Regions from separate parts of the Pectobacterium sp. HCp5_1 genome, predicted to be linked through region 3. Evidence: predicted binding sites of a transcription regulator. Region 3 holds the regulator's gene; each other region holds the start of a gene.
What was found. The regulator Fur, encoded in region 3, represses iron uptake genes when iron is present. The targets are predictions, from matches to a motif close to ATAATAATGAGAACNACTATCAA.

Region 1 (4,694 bases), on a different contig from region 3:
GCAGACAGCATTACCGCTGGCAGGGTGCCGCAGACTACGCATCTCCGCTGAACGCTAGCAGCGCGGAAATCCTTATCACCGTGCAGGGAGAATTCCAGCTCAGCCTCGCTTCCCAGTTGGTTCTCTGTTGGGACGGTGAACGCGTCACGCTGAGCCGACGTAACCGTCGTACCGGCGAGCCCGAGCATCGTTACTGGCGCGGCGATCTGAACCAATTGCAGATCCTGTGCGATCGCTCCAGCGTTGAAATTTTTATCAACGACGGTGAAGCCGTGATGTCTGCACGCTATTTCCCGGAAAGCGAGGCGCTCATGACGTTCAGCGGTTCTGGGCGATTAACGCTACAGCACTGGCTGTTAGCGTCATGCGTGATAGAATAACTTCCCTTTTTTCTGATAGCAGACCTCGCGGTGAAACCGACTAAACGCATAACAATCAGTGACATCGCCGCGCTGGCTGGTGTATCAAAATCCACCGCCAGTCTGGTGCTTAACGGGCGCAGCAAAGAGTTTCGCGTTTCTGATGAAACCCGCGATCGCATTTTGGCCGTCGCACACGAGCAACGTTATCAGCCCAGCATTCACGCACGTTCGCTGCGTTCCTCACGCAGCAACACGCTGGGGCTAGTCGTGCCGGAAATGACCAACTACGGCTTTGCCGTGATTTCCCGCGAGCTGGAAATGCTGTGCCGTGAAGCAGGGCTACAGCTGTTGATTGCCTGCACCGACGAAAACGCCAGTCAGGAGATGATGGCGGTCAACAGTCTGGTGCAGCGTCAGGTCGATGGCCTGATTGTCGCTTCCAGCCTGTTAAGCGATGTCGAATATCAGAAAATTAATCAGCAGTTGCCCGTCATACAGTTTGACCGGGTGATTGGTGATTCCACGCTGCCGATGGTGATTTCCGAAGCGGTAGAATCCACGGCGGAAATGGTCGAGCGTATCGCCCGCCAGCATCGTGATGAATTCTATTTCCTTGGCGGCCAGCCGCGAATTTCTCCGACTCGTCACCGTCTGGAAGGCTTCCAGCTTGGGCTCACACGCGCAGGTATCGATTGCAAGCCGGAGTGGATTATTCACGGCAGCTATCACCCCAGTGCGGGTTATGAAATGTTTGCTCAGCTGTGTGCAACGCTGGGTCGTCCGCCAAAAGCGCTGTTTGTTGCCGCCTGTGGCCTGATGGAAGGCGTGCTGCGCTATATGAACCAGCATAACCTGATGGAAAGCGGCATTCGACTGTGCTGCTTTGACGATCACTATCTGTTTGACTGCTTACCGTTGAAGATCGATACCGTGGCGCAGGATTGTGAAAATCTGGCACGCAGCAGCTTTGAGATGGTGACCAGCCTGATTGCACAACAGCCGCTTGAAGAAGATCGACGCTATATCCCGACGCGGATTCACTGGCGTCATCCTGACTCGCGGGCGTAGCCTTAACGCCCAACCACTCTGCCCTATCACCCAGATGTAAACCTGCAGACATAAAAAAAGGAACGCGGTTTGAACATCCGCATTCCTTCTTACAACGCAACCCTCAGCCGTTATTTAGCGGCAGCGGTTTCCGCACCGACCAGGCCGACCTTGAGGTAGCCCGCTTTACGCAGTGAATCCATCACGCTCATGATGGTTTCATAATCGACGCTTTTATCAGCCTGAAAAAAGATGGTCGTTTCTTTGTTGGCACTGGTTTTCGCATCCAGCACCTGCGCCAGCGACTGCTCGCTAACCACCTCTTCACCCAGGAACATTTGCTTGTCCGCTTTTACCGTCAGATAAAGCGGTTTTTCCGGCCGCGGCTGTGGTGCTGCCGATGAGGCTGGCAGATCGACACGAATGTCTACCGTTGCCAGCGGGGCCGCTACCATGAAGATAATCAGCAGAACCAGCATGACGTCAATGAACGGCGTGACGTTAATGTCATGCATTTCACCGTCATCACTCACGTCCTCCTTCAAATGCATCGCCATGACTTAACCCACCCGCAGTTTATGCGCTGCTGAAGACGCCCGGTTATCGTTGCTGGCAGCCACGTCGAGATCGCGACTTTGCAGCAGCAGCACTTGGGCAGCCACATCGCCGACCATCGCTTTGTAACCAGCAATCGAACGAGCAAAGACGTTATAGATGACCACCGCAGGAATCGCGGCAACCAGACCAATCGCCGTCGCCAGCAGGGCTTCTGCAATCCCCGGAGCAACGACCGCCAGGTTAGTGGTTTGCGTCTGTGCGATACCGATGAAGCTGTTCATGATGCCCCATACCGTACCGAACAGCCCCACGAACGGGGCAACTGCGCCGACGGTCGCCAGATAGCCGTTACCACGCCCCATGTGACGCCCGGTAGCCGCCACGCGACGTTCCAGACGAAACGCGGTGCGCTCTTTAATTCCGTTGTTGTCATCAGAACGTGCGGAAAGCTCCAGTTCGTTCTGCGCATCCACCAGCAATTGCTGTGCGACGCTGCCGGCTTTGAACGCGTCCGCAGTTTCCAGCGCGTCGTCCAGTGTTTTCGCCTGTTCCAACGCCAGATACTCACGACGCAGGCGGCGTTTCGCGCCAGACATCTCAACGCTTTTACTGAAGAAGATCGCCCAGGTAATCACGGAGGCCAGCAGTAAACCGATCATCACCGTTTTCACCACGGCGTCAGCGTGCTGGTACATACCCCAGACGGACAAATCGGTTTTCATCAGGTTATTGGTGCCCGGTGCCGCACTGGCAGGCAGCGCGAGTGCTGACGCTGGTGCCTGCACATCGGTCGTCACAGGAGCGGAAGGCGACGCAGCAGCAGCAGGCTGAGCGACGGGTGCTGCATTCTCTGTCGATAACGGTGCCGTTGCGGGAGCCGCAAACGCATTTCCACTTAGTCCCGCCGTACACAGCAGGATAACCAGCACGCTACGGGAAAATGCGCTGAACGCGCCACGTTTTTTTTGCCAGGTTGATAACACCTGTTGAGTTGTATTACTGACAGCCGTCTTCACGCTGTGCCTCCACCATTCATTCAGTACGATACCCGCAGGTACTATGACGCAATAACGCAGCCTGAAATGATACCAAACCCTGAACGAATTGATAGTCGTTCTCATTATTATTTACATCAGATAACGCACTTTCCTTGCGTTTTGACAGGGTTTAAGGGGTATTGCCTGCATATCGACAGAAAAAGCATAAAAACGACAAGAAAAAGCCCATTACGGAATATCCCGGGCGGGATAGCCCGAAAACACGGCGTGATATCCCAGATTTTATGATCGAATTTTTATTATCGGCTTTTTGTGATCAACATTAAGTTATCACACCATTTCACAATGGCTGGCGATAAGTTTACTGAAATAAACAGGTGCACAAGAAGAAAATAAGACAAATAAAAACATCATGTTATGTATATCTACATGAAGAAAGCAGGAATAAAATCCATATAAAACAGCATTTCATATTAGCTTTTTCTTTTGTGACACGAGTCATTCTACGAAGTTGTATAATAGGTTAGCTTAACTCGCAGAGAATGCTGACGTGTGCCACAATAATACGTAATAGATTTCCGTGTTCTCATCATTAAACCCGCTGCTCATTACTCTATTTTTCATGGGTTTATATTTTTAAATCACTATTTGATTATCGATAATATCACCCCACCTCTGGAGATAATTCAATGAAGCTGTCGAAAACATTGATCGGCGTTTGTCTGGGTTCTACTGCACTCCTGATGAGCCACGCGATTCAGGCACAACAAATTAAAGCCTCTGATGTTCACCCTGAAGGTTACCCGAATGTCGTCGCCGTTCAGAAAATGGGAGAGAAATTAAAAGCTGCCACAAGTGGCAGGCTGGAAATTAAAACCTTCCCCGGCGGAGTATTGGGTGATGAGAAACAAATGATTGAGCAGGCGCAGCTCGGTGCCATTGATATTATTCGCGTATCAATGACGCCTGTTGCGGCGATTTTACCGGAAATAGAAGTCTTCACACTGCCCTATATTTTCCGTGATGAAGATCATCTGCATAAAGTGCTGGATGGAAAAATCGGTCAGGAAATTGGTGACAAGATTACCCAGAGCAGTAAATCAAAATTGGTTTTCCTGGGCTGGATGGACGCGGGAACGCGTAACTTAATCACCAAGGATCCGGTGGTGAAACCAGAAGACCTCAAAGGCATGAAAATTCGCGTACAGGGTAGCCCAGTTGCGCTGGCCACGCTAAAAGCGATGGGGGCTAACTCGATTGCCATGGGCGTGAGTGAGGTCTTCAGCGGCATGCAAACCGGCGTCATTGACGGCACCGAAAATAACCCGCCAACGTTTGTCGCACACAACTACCTGCCTGTCGTGAAAAACTATACCTGGAGTCGCCACTTCATTATTCCTGAGCTGTTCCTGTATTCCAAAGCCAAATGGGACAAACTATCCAAGGAAGATCAGGATCTTATCCTGAAGCTGGCGAAAGAAGCACAGCAGGAACAGCGCGTACTGTGGAAAGAATATACGCAGCAATCTCTGGATAAAATGAAAGCTGGCGGCGTTCAGTTCCATGAAATTGATACCGAGTACTATTTCAAAGCCACGCAACCCGTACGCGATCAGTTTGGTGCCAAATATCAGGATCTGATTAAAGCCGTCGCTGACGTCCAATAAAAAACTTATATCTAAAATAGTTCCGTTGTCGAGATAGGGCCACACGTCGTCGTTTTTCACCA
Region 2 (4,694 bases), on a different contig from region 3:
CGGCTGGCTGCCGGAAGCACGAATTGCAGAACACATTACGCGCGGCGACTTGCAAATATTACCGTTGCAACAGGGGGAAAGGCGCACCACCCCACTCTATCTGTTAGCAGAAGAGAAAGGACAGCCGCTCAGTAAAGCGATCCTCACGCTCATCGCGCTACTGTTCGGCAGGCTCTGAGGTATGAGGGGCGTTTATCGATAATATCGATGCTAAAGCCGTCCTACCGCCGGGAAAAAGCCAGACGCGCGGCGAATGCCAGAAAGAGAACGCCTGTCGTTCGGTCCATCCACTTCACTACGGAACCACGACGTAAAAAACGCGACAGCGGGCGCGTAGCGGCAATCAGCGTGGACGACCACAGCGTGCCGATAAAGACGTGAATAAGAACAAGCAGGTAAGTCCACAGCACGACCGAATGGCCGGCAGGGATAAACTGCGGCAGGAATGAAACATAGAACACGCCGATTTTCGGATTGAGTACGTTACCCAACATGCCACGGAGAAACCAGTTCTGCTGCTTCGGTGCGTCTTGTGACGCCGCCATCACCAACTCGGTTCTGGGTTTCAGGATCATTTGCAAACCCAGCCAGCAGAGATACGCCGCACCGCACCATTTCAGGATGTTATAGGCCAGTTCCGACGCCGCAATCAGCGTTCCCAGACCAAACGCCACCATCGCGCCCCAAATCAGGCAGCCGACTTGAATACCAAACGCCGCATGGAAGGCCTTCTTACTGCCTTCAACGGTCGCGGTGCGTAGAATCAATGCCGTGTCCAAACCCGGCGTCAGGGTTAATAGCGTCGCGGCAAACGTAAAAGCAATCAGCGATTCGGTCAACGTCACGGTAATTCATCACTCCAGCAGGGAAAACCACAAAACGCATCCTTCTCTGCGAGAAGAATGGTGCAAGACAACCGACAAGCAATCCTAATTAAGCTCCACGTAATATACGACAGAGCCTGACCCTACCCAACACATCTCTTCAGCCAAGATCGCATAACGACAGCTCACATCAGGCCCAGATTCAAAAAGCGTAAATAAGCTCCCCCAGCCGGTTGCCTTCCGCTACGCTATCCGGCAGGCAATGACTCACAATACAGGTGCAACACCATGATAAAACGCGTCTTCCTCACGCTCGCTTTATTGACGCTTTCCGCGCCTTCTCTGGCGCAAGATGCTCTGCCAGATGCGGTGAAGAGCATCGAAAAACAAGGTATTACGATCATCAAACCGTTCACTGCCCCCGGCGGCGTACAAGGCTGGCTGGGTAGTTATCAGGGCGTGGGGGTGACTATCTACTTAACGCCGGACGGTAAGCATGCCATTTCGGGCTATATGTATGACGAACACGGCAACAACCTGAGTGAAGCGCTAATTCAGCAGGAAGTGTATGTGCCTGCCGGTCGGGAGATGTGGCAGAAATTACAGCAGGCGTCGTTTATTACCGAAGGGGCGAAGGATGCACCGCGTAAAATCATCGTCTTTGCCGATCCGTTCTGCCCGTACTGCAAACAGTTCTGGCAGCAGGCACAGCCGTGGGTAAAAGCGGGGAAAGTCCAGTTGCAAACCCTGCTGGTCGGCGTCATCAAACCGGAAAGCGGGCGTTATGCCGCCGCGATTCTTGCCGCCAGCGATCCGGCTAAAGCCTGGCATGAATATGAGCTCTCGAACGGCAAAACGGTGCCCCCGTTCCCCAAGGCCTCATCACGCGATATCTGGAATAACATTCAGCATAATCAGCGACTAATGGATGAACTGGGTGCAAACGTCACGCCCGCCATCTATTACCTGAATGATAAGAATGAGCTACAGCAGGTCGTCGGGCTGCCGGATGCACAGCAGCTGGCGGAGATGATGGGGAAATAGACACAGGAGGGAATCTCCCTCCTGACGTTTCTCTTAGCGATGAGACCAGTACGCCATAAAGTTGATCGTCTCTTTATCGAGGTGCCGCTCGTCGAGCAGATAGCGGCGCAGCCGTTTGATGGCGGAAGATTCTCCCGCCGCCCACGCGTAAAACGGGCGATGTGCCGTTGCCCGTTCCCACAGTAGCTCGTCTTCTGGCGTTTCCTGTGCGATTTCATCACGGTTAGTACAGGCACTGGCGGGAATCTTCACGTCCTGTTGCACCGCAGCCAGCAGGCGTTCGCCCCATACTGTGCTGCCCGTTTCCTCACGCGGCAGCCAGTGAATCTGCGCAAACGGGAAGTCGCCTGATGTCACGCAGTCAGCCGCTTTCGGCACTTCAAAAAAAGCCTGCACCGACGGCGGAGAAGGCTGGGTAGCCAGCTGTTCAAGAATTCCCATTGCCGCAGGCAGCGCCGTTTCATCCGCAATCAGCAGCACCTGCTCAACGCCCTCGTGCGGTGCCCATTCATAGCCGCCGCTGTCGCCATCGGCCTCCGCATTGGGCGCGACAATCTGTAGCGCATCGCCCGGCTTAGCGTGATTCGCCCAGCTTGAGGCAGGCCCGGTATCGCCGTGCAGCACAAAATCGATCGTTGCCTGCTGTGACTCGCGTGAAACGGAACGCAGCGTATAGGTACGCAAAATGGGGCGACGCTCACGCGGAAGCGCCAGATAATCCTGATACCAGATATCGCTCACGGCCATCGGCGTCAGTTCCCCGCTTTCACTGGCGAACAGCAGCTTGATGCGCTGATCCGGCGCGTCCAGTTTCATCTGGCGCACTTCTGGGCCGGTGAACACGCAGCGAGCTAATGAAGGTGAGAGTAACGTCTTACTCTCTAAGCGTAAGTTGAACAGCCGATAGGCGGAAGACGTTGTACGGGTAGCTAAAGACATAGTGAGAAAACCGTATGTTTTGTAAGGAAAATCAGTCAGTGGGATCAAACCCATCACCGCAACTTACCATAAACAAAACACTAACGATAATCATTATCACCATTCAGATGAATGATTATCCGACATGCTGTCGTAATGCTCCACCTAGAGCCCAATTAGGACGCCATCCATTCCTCAAAAGCCATTTTCCATTCTGGATGCCAACGGGATAGCGCAGGACGATTGTTGAGAATATCCTGAGAAGCCCAAGCAATACGTTTTTTATCCATCGCCGTTGTGACTTCATTATCTGGGCAAATGATATAAAAATCCCCTTGACGAAAATGCTCGATAAAATAATCGATGACCTGATGCGCACTCCAGGCAGCAGAGGGTTGAGAATCCGTGGTTTCATCCATGCCAGGGAAATTCATCGGCGTCCACGTATATCCCGGCACCAGCAAGTGAGCCGTCACTTTTCCACCGATATGATTACGCAGTTCATGCGCTAATTGTTCAGTCAAGACTTTAACTCCGGCTTTAGCAACGCTGTAGGCGGCGTTACCCGGTGGGGTGGTAATTCCTTCTTTTGATCCTAGGTTCACAATCGCACTCCTTCCCTCTTGCGCCATCATGTTAGGTACGAAGAGATGCTGCATCGTGATGATAGAAAAAAGATTCGCATTAAGTTGAAGCAACCAATCACAAGGCTTGCCCCATGGGCTCGCCCCCTCTTTGATCGCCGCGTTATTCATCAAAAGCGCCACCTCACCGAATTGGGCAAAGGTGCGTTCCTGTAAGCGTTTTAGATCGTTTTCAACCGTAACATCACCCAACACGCAAATAGCGTCAACGTCAGACCCCAGAGAAGTAGCTAGTGTTTTCAGCCCTTCTGCATCACGATCAAACAAGCTCAGCCGCATACCTTCAGCCGCTAAGCGGCGCGCCGCCGCGGCTCCCAAGCCTTTAGCCGCGCCGGTAATCACAGCGGTACGCCCCTTTGCAATAATCGTGTCGTTCATATCCATTCCTCTTTAATACAGAACAAGCCGTACTGCTTATCCTTTGTTTAAGACGATATGCGTGATCTCGGCAGGCCGACCTAATCGAACGGGAAACCCATTCCATAAACCCGCCCCGTTACTGACGTAAAGATTCATCTCCCCCACTCGGTATAGGCCAGAGATAAAACCGTCATTAGCAGGCTTGATTGCAATATCCAGCCCCCGAATCATCCCACCATGCGTATGCCCCGATAGTTGAAGACTAACGCCATAATGTGAATTAACCCGCGCATTGCCAGGCCGATGGTCAAGAAGAATAATCGTGTCACTGCCCTTAGATCCCTCCAATGCTCGCGCGATATCCGGCCCCATTTCACCCTCTTTTATCGCGGCTTCATCGGTCACACCCGCTAACACCAACGACTGACCGTCTTTTTCAATACGCACATGTGTATTCAGCAAAAATGGGATGTTCAGTGACTCCCAGGCACGCAACCACGACCGGTAATCAAAATAGTATTCATGGTTTCCTGTAATCGCATAGATGCCGTAACGCGCGCGGAGCTCGCGTAAAGGTTTTACATCGGCATAACGTTGAGAAACATGCCCATCGAACATATCCCCAGTGAGTACCATCAGGTCTGGCTGAAGCGCATTCGCCTTGTTAACAACTTGCTCAACCCACTCTCTGGGGTGAAGTCGACTGGAGTGAAGATCCGCTAGTTGGACGATACGAATGCCATCGAATGCTGATGGTAAATTGGGTATGGCGATCGTTACCGTACGGACAGTAGGCACCCTGATTGCCTGCATCACGCCAAAGGCCGACACGCCAAGAGCCAATATCAGAAGAGGCATTACTGAGAGAAGAAAGGGAATTTGACAACGAAAAAGCAATCTGGCG
Region 3 (4,694 bases):
AACCTGATATTTATAAATAACTTAAGTATTCACATCTTGTGCGGCGCCATTTCTGACGCCGCCTGAGCATTCACCCAAGATTACACACGCTATCTCAGATTAAAACGACGCTTAGAACTTTTCCCAGTTGTCGTTACTGGGCGGTAGCGCCTTGCTTGCACGCGGGGAAATCGCCGGCGTTTTCTGCACAGGTTTTGCCGCCACTTGCAGTCCTGACTGCATATCGGACAGTTGGAACAGCGATACAGTCTGGTTCAACAGCGCCGCCTGCTCTTCCAGCGACAAGGCTGCTGACGAGGCCTGTTCAACCAACGCGGCGTTTTGCTGCGTTACGCTGTCCATTTCTGCCACGGCCTGACCAACCTGTGCAATCCCTTTGCTTTGTTCTTCCGATGCCGACGCAATTTCGCCCATGATATCCGTCACGTTAGTCACCGCACGAACGATATCCTGCATGGTGTCACCCGCGTCGCTAACCAGATTGGAGCCGGTATCCACACAGCGAACAGACTCAGAAATCAGCCCTTCAATCTCTTTCGCTGCCTGCGCACTGCGCTGCGCCAAGCTGCGGACTTCGCCCGCTACCACGGCAAACCCGCGGCCTTGTTCACCCGCACGCGCCGCTTCTACCGCCGCGTTCAACGCCAGAATGTTGGTCTGGAACGCGATGCCGTTAATCACAGTGGTGATCTCTGCGATTTTTCTCGAGCTGCCGGAGATTTCCGCCATGGTTTTCACCACGCTCTCAACGATTTCACCGCCCTTCTTCGCCGTTGTCGAGGCTTGTAATGCCAGTTGGCTGGCGTGGTTGGCGTTTTCGGCGTTCTGTTTCACCGTTGCCGTCAGTTGCTCCATGCTCGCCGCCGTTTCTTCCAGCGCGGACGCTTGCTCTTCGGTACGTGAAGACAGATCGTTGTTGCCTGCGGCAATCTCAGAAGCCCCCTGATAGATGGAATCCGTGCTGTTTCTGATCGTGCTAACCGTGCTAGCCAAACTCCCCTGCATTTCACGTAGCAGTGGGAACAAGCGACCGACACAGTTATTACCAAAGTCCAGAATCGGTTTGCCCAAGTGGCCGGAAGCAATCACGCTAAAGTGATAGCGCAGATCGTTTAACGGACGAACCAGACATACCACCAGATAGCGATCGGTCAGGAACAGCATGATCAGACCAATAATCAGCCCGCTTAGCAAAATGTTCTGTCCAATCGTGGTGATTTCTTCAAAACGAACACCTGCGGCATCAAATTTCTCTGCGCTGGCGTTACTGAATGCGGAGAGAGAGGCACCAAATTGACGACTCAATGGTGGCACAACGTTTTTGGCTTGATTTTGGTAGTCATCCAACGCGTTGGCAACGGCCTTCTGGTAAAGCGGTTCAACGCCCTGAGTCACCAGGTTATTCCAGTCACGGCTGACCGCCTGTACCAGCGCAGCATCCAGATCCGCATGATCGATAGCATTAAACGCCACCAAATCTGATTTCAGTTTATCCAGCGCGACAAGTGCAGAAGCCTGCTCTTTATCTGCGGTAGCATTATCACCGCTGCGACGAGCGTCAACCGCACGCGCCAGACGGGTTACCATACGGAAATATTGATCGTTGCCCTGGTTGATAAAATTCATGTTCTGAACCAGCAAGGTGCTGGTTTTCGAGGTCGCCGTCATCTCTTTAAAAGAGAACATGGTATATATCGATACGCCACCCCAAAGAACACAAAAAATGCCCAGCACCCACAGCATCGCGGTTCTGATGGCAATATTTTTTATAAGTTTCATAGCTCACTCCAAATCAGGAAAATGGTTAAAAAGATTTTTATCGCTAATCAACCGATATGAATCAGAAAATTCACACCATGAAACAAGTCACTTCTCCCTAGCGTTCACATTTCACCGAGTTGAAAACTCAAAAACCACGCTAACTCATCGGCTAAATACAGAGAATATTTAGCGTTCTCGCTATATTTATTAATATAATTTTTCACACTGAGAATAAATTCACCTATTTCTATAGATATAAGTCTTTTAATCAGAGAGTTGCAATCAAACGTGCCGCGCACCCACGTCCTGCTTGCGTTGGCACGGACATACCTATTAGGCAATAAGGTGATTTGAGATGAGTTTTCATTTTATTCTTTAACATCAAAAGAATAAAACCCTTTCTTTCATGATTACATCGTTTCAGCTGCAAATGGTTATAATTCTTATTTCCATTCATTAAGAATATTCCCGAGAAATGTTACCGATTTTCAGTCCTATAAAACATTATCTTTTGTGTGCACTTTAATTCTCAGGAATAGTGATGTACCGCTCCGTGATTTTTATTTTTCACAAACAGAAGTCTGCTTTTAATTACAATTGAAACAACCAGAGAAATAAAAAATACATCCATAAAAAATGAAACGTCGTTGCAAATATATAACCGCAATTATATTAAGGAAATGTGTACTGAATCTCAGACGATAACATAATCCCTATTCATTATAGGGGATTTAGTATCAACAGAGAGGTTTTCGTTTTCTTACTTACCCCGCATTCCACACACTCTTGATTTACGCATCCTTACCGATACGAGTTTCTCCCGATGTGAGTGTCTGTTATTATTAACAGATAAGTGGGTGAAACATTACACCATACCATTAGGAATCAAGAGGTTATTTAATTCATGGCTCTCATCGGAATATTCTTTGGCAGTGATACCGGCAACACTGAAAACATCGCCAAAACGATTCAACAGCAGTTAGGCACCAACGTCGCTGATGTTCATGACATCGCCAAAAGCAGCAAAGAAGACCTCGAAGGTTTCGATATTCTGCTGCTGGGTATTCCAACCTGGTATTACGGTGAAGCTCAGTGCGATTGGGATGACTTCTTCCCGTCGCTGGAAGAAGTGGATTTCACAGGAAAATTGGTTGCTCTGTTTGGCTGCGGCGATCAGGAAGATTATGCAGAATACTTCTGTGATGCCATGGGCACCATCCGTGACATCATTGAACCTCGCGGCGCGACAATTGTCGGCCACTGGCCAACAGAGGGCTATTACTTTGAAGCCTCTAAAGGGCTCGCCGACGACAATCACTTCATCGGTCTGGCTATCGATGAAGACCGCCAGCCTGAACTGACCAGCGAACGCGTAACAACGTGGGTGAAACAGATCAGCGATGAGCTGAACCTGAAAGAACTGGTTGGCTAAGCCATTTCGGCTCTGATAATCCCTATCAGAGCCGAAAACAGCATTGATAGGTAAAACCTTTCATAATAATTGATACATTTTTTTAACTTCTATCAGTAAACCTGTACAATAATCCCATCGGCTTTGTATGTGCATCATCATTTCCTCATTCATCAACAACGAATTGCGTTGTATACCAATAGTGTGAATGGGGACAATATTGTTAACATTCCCTTGTTTTCATTTTGTATGCGCGGTTCTATAATTGAGACGCTTTTGCATTTTTTGAGCCGACCGATGTCATAGGCTAGGCAGCCTCCATTGATAAGTAAGCAACAGGATTAAACCCGCATGACTGACAACAATACCGCATTAAAGAAGGCCGGCCTGAAAGTCACTCTTCCAAGACTGAAAATACTGGAAGTGTTACAGGACCCTGTCTGCCATCACGTCAGTGCGGAAGATTTATATAAGAAACTGATTGATATGGGCGAAGAGATTGGTCTCGCTACCGTCTATCGCGTACTCAACCAGTTTGATGATGCGGGTATCGTAACCCGTCATAACTTCGAAGGTGGCAAATCCGTCTTTGAATTGACGCAGCAGCATCATCACGATCACTTAATTTGCCTCGACTGTGGCAAAGTCATTGAATTCCGCGATGAATATATCGAAGCACGTCAACGTGAGATCGCAGAAAGACACGGCATTAAACTGTCCAACCACAGTCTGTATCTTTATGGGCATTGCAGTGAAGGGGATTGCCGAGAGGATGAAACCCTGCACGATTCCACACGATAAATCGACCGCATAAAAAAATAAAACCGCCGAGGCGGTTTTATTTTTGTCTTCTAACTGGTGGCCTTAGCCTACCCAGGTATCACGTAGTCCAACCGTACGGTTAAACACCAGATGTTCTGCACTGGAGTAAACGCGGTCAGCACAGAAATAGCCTTCACGCTCAAACTGATACGCTTTCTCTGCTTCTGCCTGCGCCAGGCTTGCTTCCACAAAACCTTGCGTAATTTTCAGTGAATCTGGATTAATCGTCGACAGGAAGTCTTCCGCCGCGCCAGGGTTTGCCACACTGAACAGGCGATCGTACAAGCGGAATTCAGCTGGTACAGCGTGTGCCGCAGAAACCCAGTGGATAACGCCTTTCACTTTACGACCATCAGCCGGATCTTTGCTCAGCGTTTCCGCATCATAGCTACAGTAGATCGTGGTGATAGTACCCTGCTCGTCTTTTTCAATGCGTTCTGCTTTGATCACATAAGCGTTACGCAGACGCACTTCTTTACCCAGCACCAGACGCTTGTACTGCTTGTTAGCTTCTTCACGGAAGTCAGCACGATCGATGTAAACTTCGCGGCTGAATGCGACCTGACGTGAACCCATTTCTGGCTTGTTCGGATGGTTTGGCATCGCGACAAACTCTTCGTGCTCGGCTGACAGGTTCTCGATCACGACTTTGACCGGATCCAGCACCGCCATGGCACGCGGCGCGTTCTCATTCAGGTCG
Region 4 (4,694 bases), on a different contig from region 3:
AATGACTTCATCGATATTCAGGAACGCGATCAGCAAACCTTCAAGGATATGCAGGCGCTTGAGCACTTTTTCCAGACGGTAGTTCAGACGGCGGCACACGGTGTCGCGACGGAAGACCAGCCACTCGCTCAGGATCTCGACTAGCCCTTTCACGCTTGGGCGACCATCCAGACCGATCATGTTCATGTTAACGCGATAGCTTTTTTCCAGATCGGTCGTGGCGAACAGGTGGTTCATCACCTGATCCATATCGATCCGGTTTGAGCGTGGCACCAGTACCAGACGGGTTGGATTCTCGTGATCGGATTCATCACGCAGGTCTTCGACCATCGGCAGCTTCTTCGCACGCATCTGGCTGGCAATCTGCTCCAGCACTTTGGCACCAGAAACCTGATGTGGCAGCGCGGTAATCACGACATCACCGTCTTCTTTCTTCCACACCGCACGCATACGCACGGAACCACGGCCATTCTGGTAGAGTTTGCGCACTTCATCGCGCGGCGTAATGATTTCAGCTTCCGTCGGGAAATCCGGCCCTTGAACATGCTGCAATAACTCGTCCAGCGAGGCCTTCGGGTTTTCCAGCAGCATGACCGCGGCGGCGGCGACTTCACGCACGTTGTGCGGCGGTATGTCCGTGGCCATCCCGACGGCGATCCCAGTAGTGCCGTTCAGCAGAATATTAGGCAGACGCGCAGGCAGCATCTTCGGCTCTTGCATCGTGCCATCAAAGTTCGGGGTGTAATCGACCGTGCCCTGCCCGAGTTCAGACAGCAGCACTTCCGCATATTTGGAGAGCCGCGATTCGGTATAACGCATGGCGGCGAAGGATTTCGGATCGTCCGGCGCACCCCAGTTCCCCTGACCATCCACCAGCGGATAGCGATAAGAGAACGGCTGCGCCATTAGCACCATCGCTTCATAGCAGGCGCTGTCGCCGTGCGGGTGGTATTTACCCAGCACGTCACCCACGGTACGGGCGGATTTTTTAAACTTGGCGCTGGCATTCAGTCCCAGCTCGGACATCGCATACACGATGCGACGCTGCACAGGCTTCAGGCCATCGCCAATGAACGGCAATGCCCTGTCCATGATGACGTACATGGAATAATTTAGGTATGCATTTTCGGTAAACGTGCGCAGCGCAAGGCTTTCTGCGCCGTCATGAGTCATCTCACTCATTTATCTCACTTCCCTCACATCGCGGCGCGATGGTTACGCTTTCCGGCACGCCATAGCGGCGGTATGTTTGGCGGGAATAGTACCTTATCTGATGAGGTGATGTCACAGGGAACCATTCGCAGAAAACTACGCTGCAGGGAACCGCGCCACGGGGAACGATGCCGCCTCAGAGAATCATCGCATCAGGCGATGACCGATGTGAATCCGACGGCTGCCGGAGAAGGTGGCTAGCGGTAGCGATGAACGCTCGGATGATCTGCGGTAATCGTTTCGCCGTACACGGAAATTGACGGCTGGCCGGGTCGCAGCATCGGTTTCCCCTTACGGCCAAGCAGAATACGTTCAACCGCAGCACCGAAAGACGCGCCTTCAAACCAGAATGCCTCATGTATAAAGCTCATCCCGTAGCAGGCACCCGCGCTATCCATCAGCAGAGCACCGTGCGAATGATGGGTTTCGCCGATCAGAATCAGCGTTGTATTCAGAATGCCTTGCCACTCAATCAGCGTTTCATCCTGCTGCAAATCCTCGCTGCCGCCAAAAGCGATGTCGCCGCTGGCACACGCTTCTCCTGCACCGCACTGCCCCACCGTCAACCCGCCGAACGCGTGAAGGATGTCAGCGGCCGGATGGTTCTCTGGCACAAACGGCGGGACTGATTGTGGTTCGACATGCGGCCAGCCTGCCGCGTGAAACAGTGAAAAAACGGATTTGGGTATTTCAATCGACATCGTGAATGAACTCGCGGTTGCGGCTCAGGGAAAGTCAGCGTTGATTCATCGCCCATCGCTTCCGTTTTGATAGCGAACATACCGTTTCATTAAGAATTATTCATCATCGTTGCAACATCAGATGATAATGCCTAGCATATTGATAATAATTATCATTACCACATGGTAGTTAATGTTATTCGCCGTTTTGCATTTCCCTTGCAGACGTTAGCGACCAGCACGCCATGTTTCCCCAACGCCGCTGGCCAGAACAACCTTATAGCAGAGTATCATTATGTTAATTAACAAGAATTTAAATAAAATTCTTCTCACCGGCATCTTGACTGGCGTCGCGCTGAACAGCATGGCAGCGGATAGCACCACAGGCAACAACGCACTCAACGTGAAGAACCAAGACGATTCGGCGGCGAAAGCGGGACAGACTGACGATGTGATGACGGTTCACTCGCCAAAAGTCGAGAAAAAGACCGGTTCAAGCACGACGCTGACTGCTGCAGACATGCAAAGAGAAGGCGGCAACAATTTCGGCACAATCATGCGCTATCAACCTTTGGTGAGCGCAACCGGGTCCAGCGGCGGCAGTAATACCGGGAAAAGCGGCTTCGACCGCGGCGGTTACACGGGCTACAACATTCGCGGCATTGAAAGCAACCGTGTTGCGATCGATACCGATGGCATCGCCCTGCCCAATGCCACGGGCCGCAGCTACGCCAGCCGTGCCGGATTCAATACCTTCGGCATGGGGCGCGACTATATCGACCCTTACGTGTACAGCAGCGTCGATATTGAGTCAGGCGTCACCTCCGCAGAAAATACGGTCAACGCACTCGGGGGCAGCGTCTCCTTCCGGCCAAAATCTGCCGATGACTATCTGAAAGCAGGCAAGCAGGACTACTTCGGTTTTCAGAGCGACTACGACTCCGCCAACCATGGTTGGCATAATGGCATCACCGCAGCAGGCGGTGATGACGAATTGCGCGGTGTGGTCGTATTTAGCCGCCGTGACGGCCAGCAAACGCGTAATAACAGCGACGAGATCGCCGCTTACCCTGCCAACTGGCACTCTAACGCCATTTTGGCGTCCGGCATTTGGCAGGCCAACGACGAACATCAGCTCACCGGTACGCTGGATTATTACCATAAAACCAACCACACCCATTATGACTACTGGGGTAGTTTGCCAAGCGGCAACAACACCATTTACGGCACGGCGCAACAGAGCAGCGAGACACGCCGTTGGACCGCCAGCCTGAAAGATCGCTGGACGCCCGTTAACAACACGCTGGTCGATTTGGTTGATAGCCGCATTTACTTCCAAAACAGCGAATCACACGACAATACCTGGCTGCCCGCAACCACAGGGATGGCCGCAGCAGATAGCCACCGCGTCTATTCTGACTACAATGTCACCACCTATGGGTTCGATACCCATATGGTGAAAAGCTGGGATCGCCACGAGTTCAGTTGGGGCCTTAACGCCAGCCAAAGCAAAACAGAGCGTCCGTTCAGGCAGTCGCCTAACCAAACGGGTGCCAATAACATCATGCAGCCGGAAGCCGATAGCAATAGCTACACCGTCGGCGGCTTTGTGCAGGATACCGCTACGTGGGATCTGGCGGGGCACGCCTTTTCGGTTGTCCCTGCCGTGCGCGCTATCCATCAGCGTACCAAACCGACCAACACGGTTCGCCTGAGCGGTGACGGCAGTGTCATCAGTGAATCCGATGTCAACAGACTGTACGGCAAAGCCAACAGCGATACGCAAGTCCTGCCGTCTCTGAGCTTCCTCTACGACATCACGCCGACGTTGACGACCTATGTGCAGTACCGTCGTGGCGCACAGTTCCCGGATGCCAGCCAGCTTTATGGCAGCACCAACCTCGATGCCAACTTTGCCGGGCCGGCCCAGTATGCCTTTATCGGCAATAGCGACCTCAAAACGGAAACCAGCAACAACGTAGAGTGGGGATTAAAAGGGGAAGCGACGGAGGGGGTCACCTTCCGTACCGCGCTGTTCTACAACACGTATAAGAACTTTATCGCCAATACCCGCTACCGTCGTAGCGCTAACCCCGATAAATTCGTCAATGTGCCAAGCAATATCAGTACGATATATCAGGCGGAAAACCGCGATAAAGCCTACATCTACGGTGGTGAGGTCAGCAGCAAAATACAGCTAGGCACCTGGTTCCCAGCGGTTGATGGGCTCAGCACCACGCTGGCGTTTGGCTATACCAAAGGCCAATCGCAATCGCGCTACCTCGGCGACCGCTATGTCGATCTCGACAGCGTTGCGCCAATGAAAGCCGTGATAGGTATCGCCTACGACGATCCTTCCCAGCGCTACGGTGCCGCCCTGACGTCGACCTTCCAGAAAGGGAAGCAGGCGAAGGATACCAGCCGTGAAAGCTATACCAATGCTGGCAACGCGATCGCCACCTCAAGTACCGAATATATGCGGATTCCTGGCTATGGCATGGTTGACCTGACCGCCTACTATCGCATTAGCAAGAACGTGAAAGTCAACGGCGGCGTGTATAACCTGACTGACCGTAAATATTGGGATTATCTCAGCAGCCGTCAGATTGAAACCAACGATCGGCAGGGACAGTATGACCGCGCCCTCTCCGTGCAACCTGGTCGTTCCTTCCAGTTGGGTGTGAACGTGGACTTCTAATCCGCGTCGCTCACGATTCAATAAAAAAGGCGGTGCCTCATTCGGGCATCGCCACCACTCGGCAAGAATGCGTACCACGGCTTTCTTGCCTTTTTATTTTCCTC

Region 1: a site for Fur is predicted at 3,072-3,094, ahead of exbB (tol-pal system-associated acyl-CoA thioesterase). Genes of this name have one in related genera too.
Region 2: a site for Fur is predicted at 2,885-2,907, ahead of Q3A88_RS13380 (siderophore-interacting protein). Genes of this name have one in related genera too.
Region 4: a site for Fur is predicted at 2,053-2,075, ahead of Q3A88_RS12070 (TonB-dependent receptor domain-containing protein). Genes of this name have one in related genera too.

The regions. Positions count from the first base shown of each region.
Region 1 is NZ_JAUMIO010000015.1:62,601-67,294, reverse strand. Features, by position in the region: gene Q3A88_RS12160 (sucrose-6-phosphate hydrolase) at 1-380, shown strand, start outside; gene Q3A88_RS12155 (substrate-binding domain-containing protein) at 411-1,430, shown strand; gene exbD (TonB system transport protein ExbD) at 1,541-1,966, opposite strand; gene exbB (tol-pal system-associated acyl-CoA thioesterase) at 1,970-2,983, opposite strand; gene Q3A88_RS12140 (TRAP transporter substrate-binding protein) at 3,655-4,632, shown strand.
Region 2 is NZ_JAUMIO010000018.1:403-5,096, reverse strand. Features, by position in the region: gene Q3A88_RS13395 (LysR family transcriptional regulator) at 1-178, shown strand, start outside; gene Q3A88_RS13390 (LysE family translocator) at 222-845, opposite strand; gene dsbG (thiol:disulfide interchange protein DsbG) at 1,113-1,868, shown strand; gene Q3A88_RS13380 (siderophore-interacting protein) at 1,902-2,807, opposite strand; gene Q3A88_RS13375 (SDR family NAD(P)-dependent oxidoreductase) at 2,963-3,808, opposite strand; gene Q3A88_RS13370 (metallophosphoesterase) at 3,845-4,694, opposite strand, start outside.
Region 3 is NZ_JAUMIO010000005.1:51,132-55,825, forward strand. Features, by position in the region: gene Q3A88_RS05595 (methyl-accepting chemotaxis protein) at 112-1,779, opposite strand; gene fldA (flavodoxin FldA) at 2,666-3,193, shown strand; gene fur (ferric iron uptake transcriptional regulator) at 3,524-3,973, shown strand; gene glnS (glutamine--tRNA ligase) at 4,037-4,694, opposite strand, start outside.
Region 4 is NZ_JAUMIO010000015.1:44,437-49,130, reverse strand. Features, by position in the region: gene parC (DNA topoisomerase IV subunit A) at 1-1,182, opposite strand, end outside; gene Q3A88_RS12075 (SUKH-3 domain-containing protein) at 1,410-1,913, opposite strand; gene Q3A88_RS12070 (TonB-dependent receptor domain-containing protein) at 2,188-4,590, shown strand.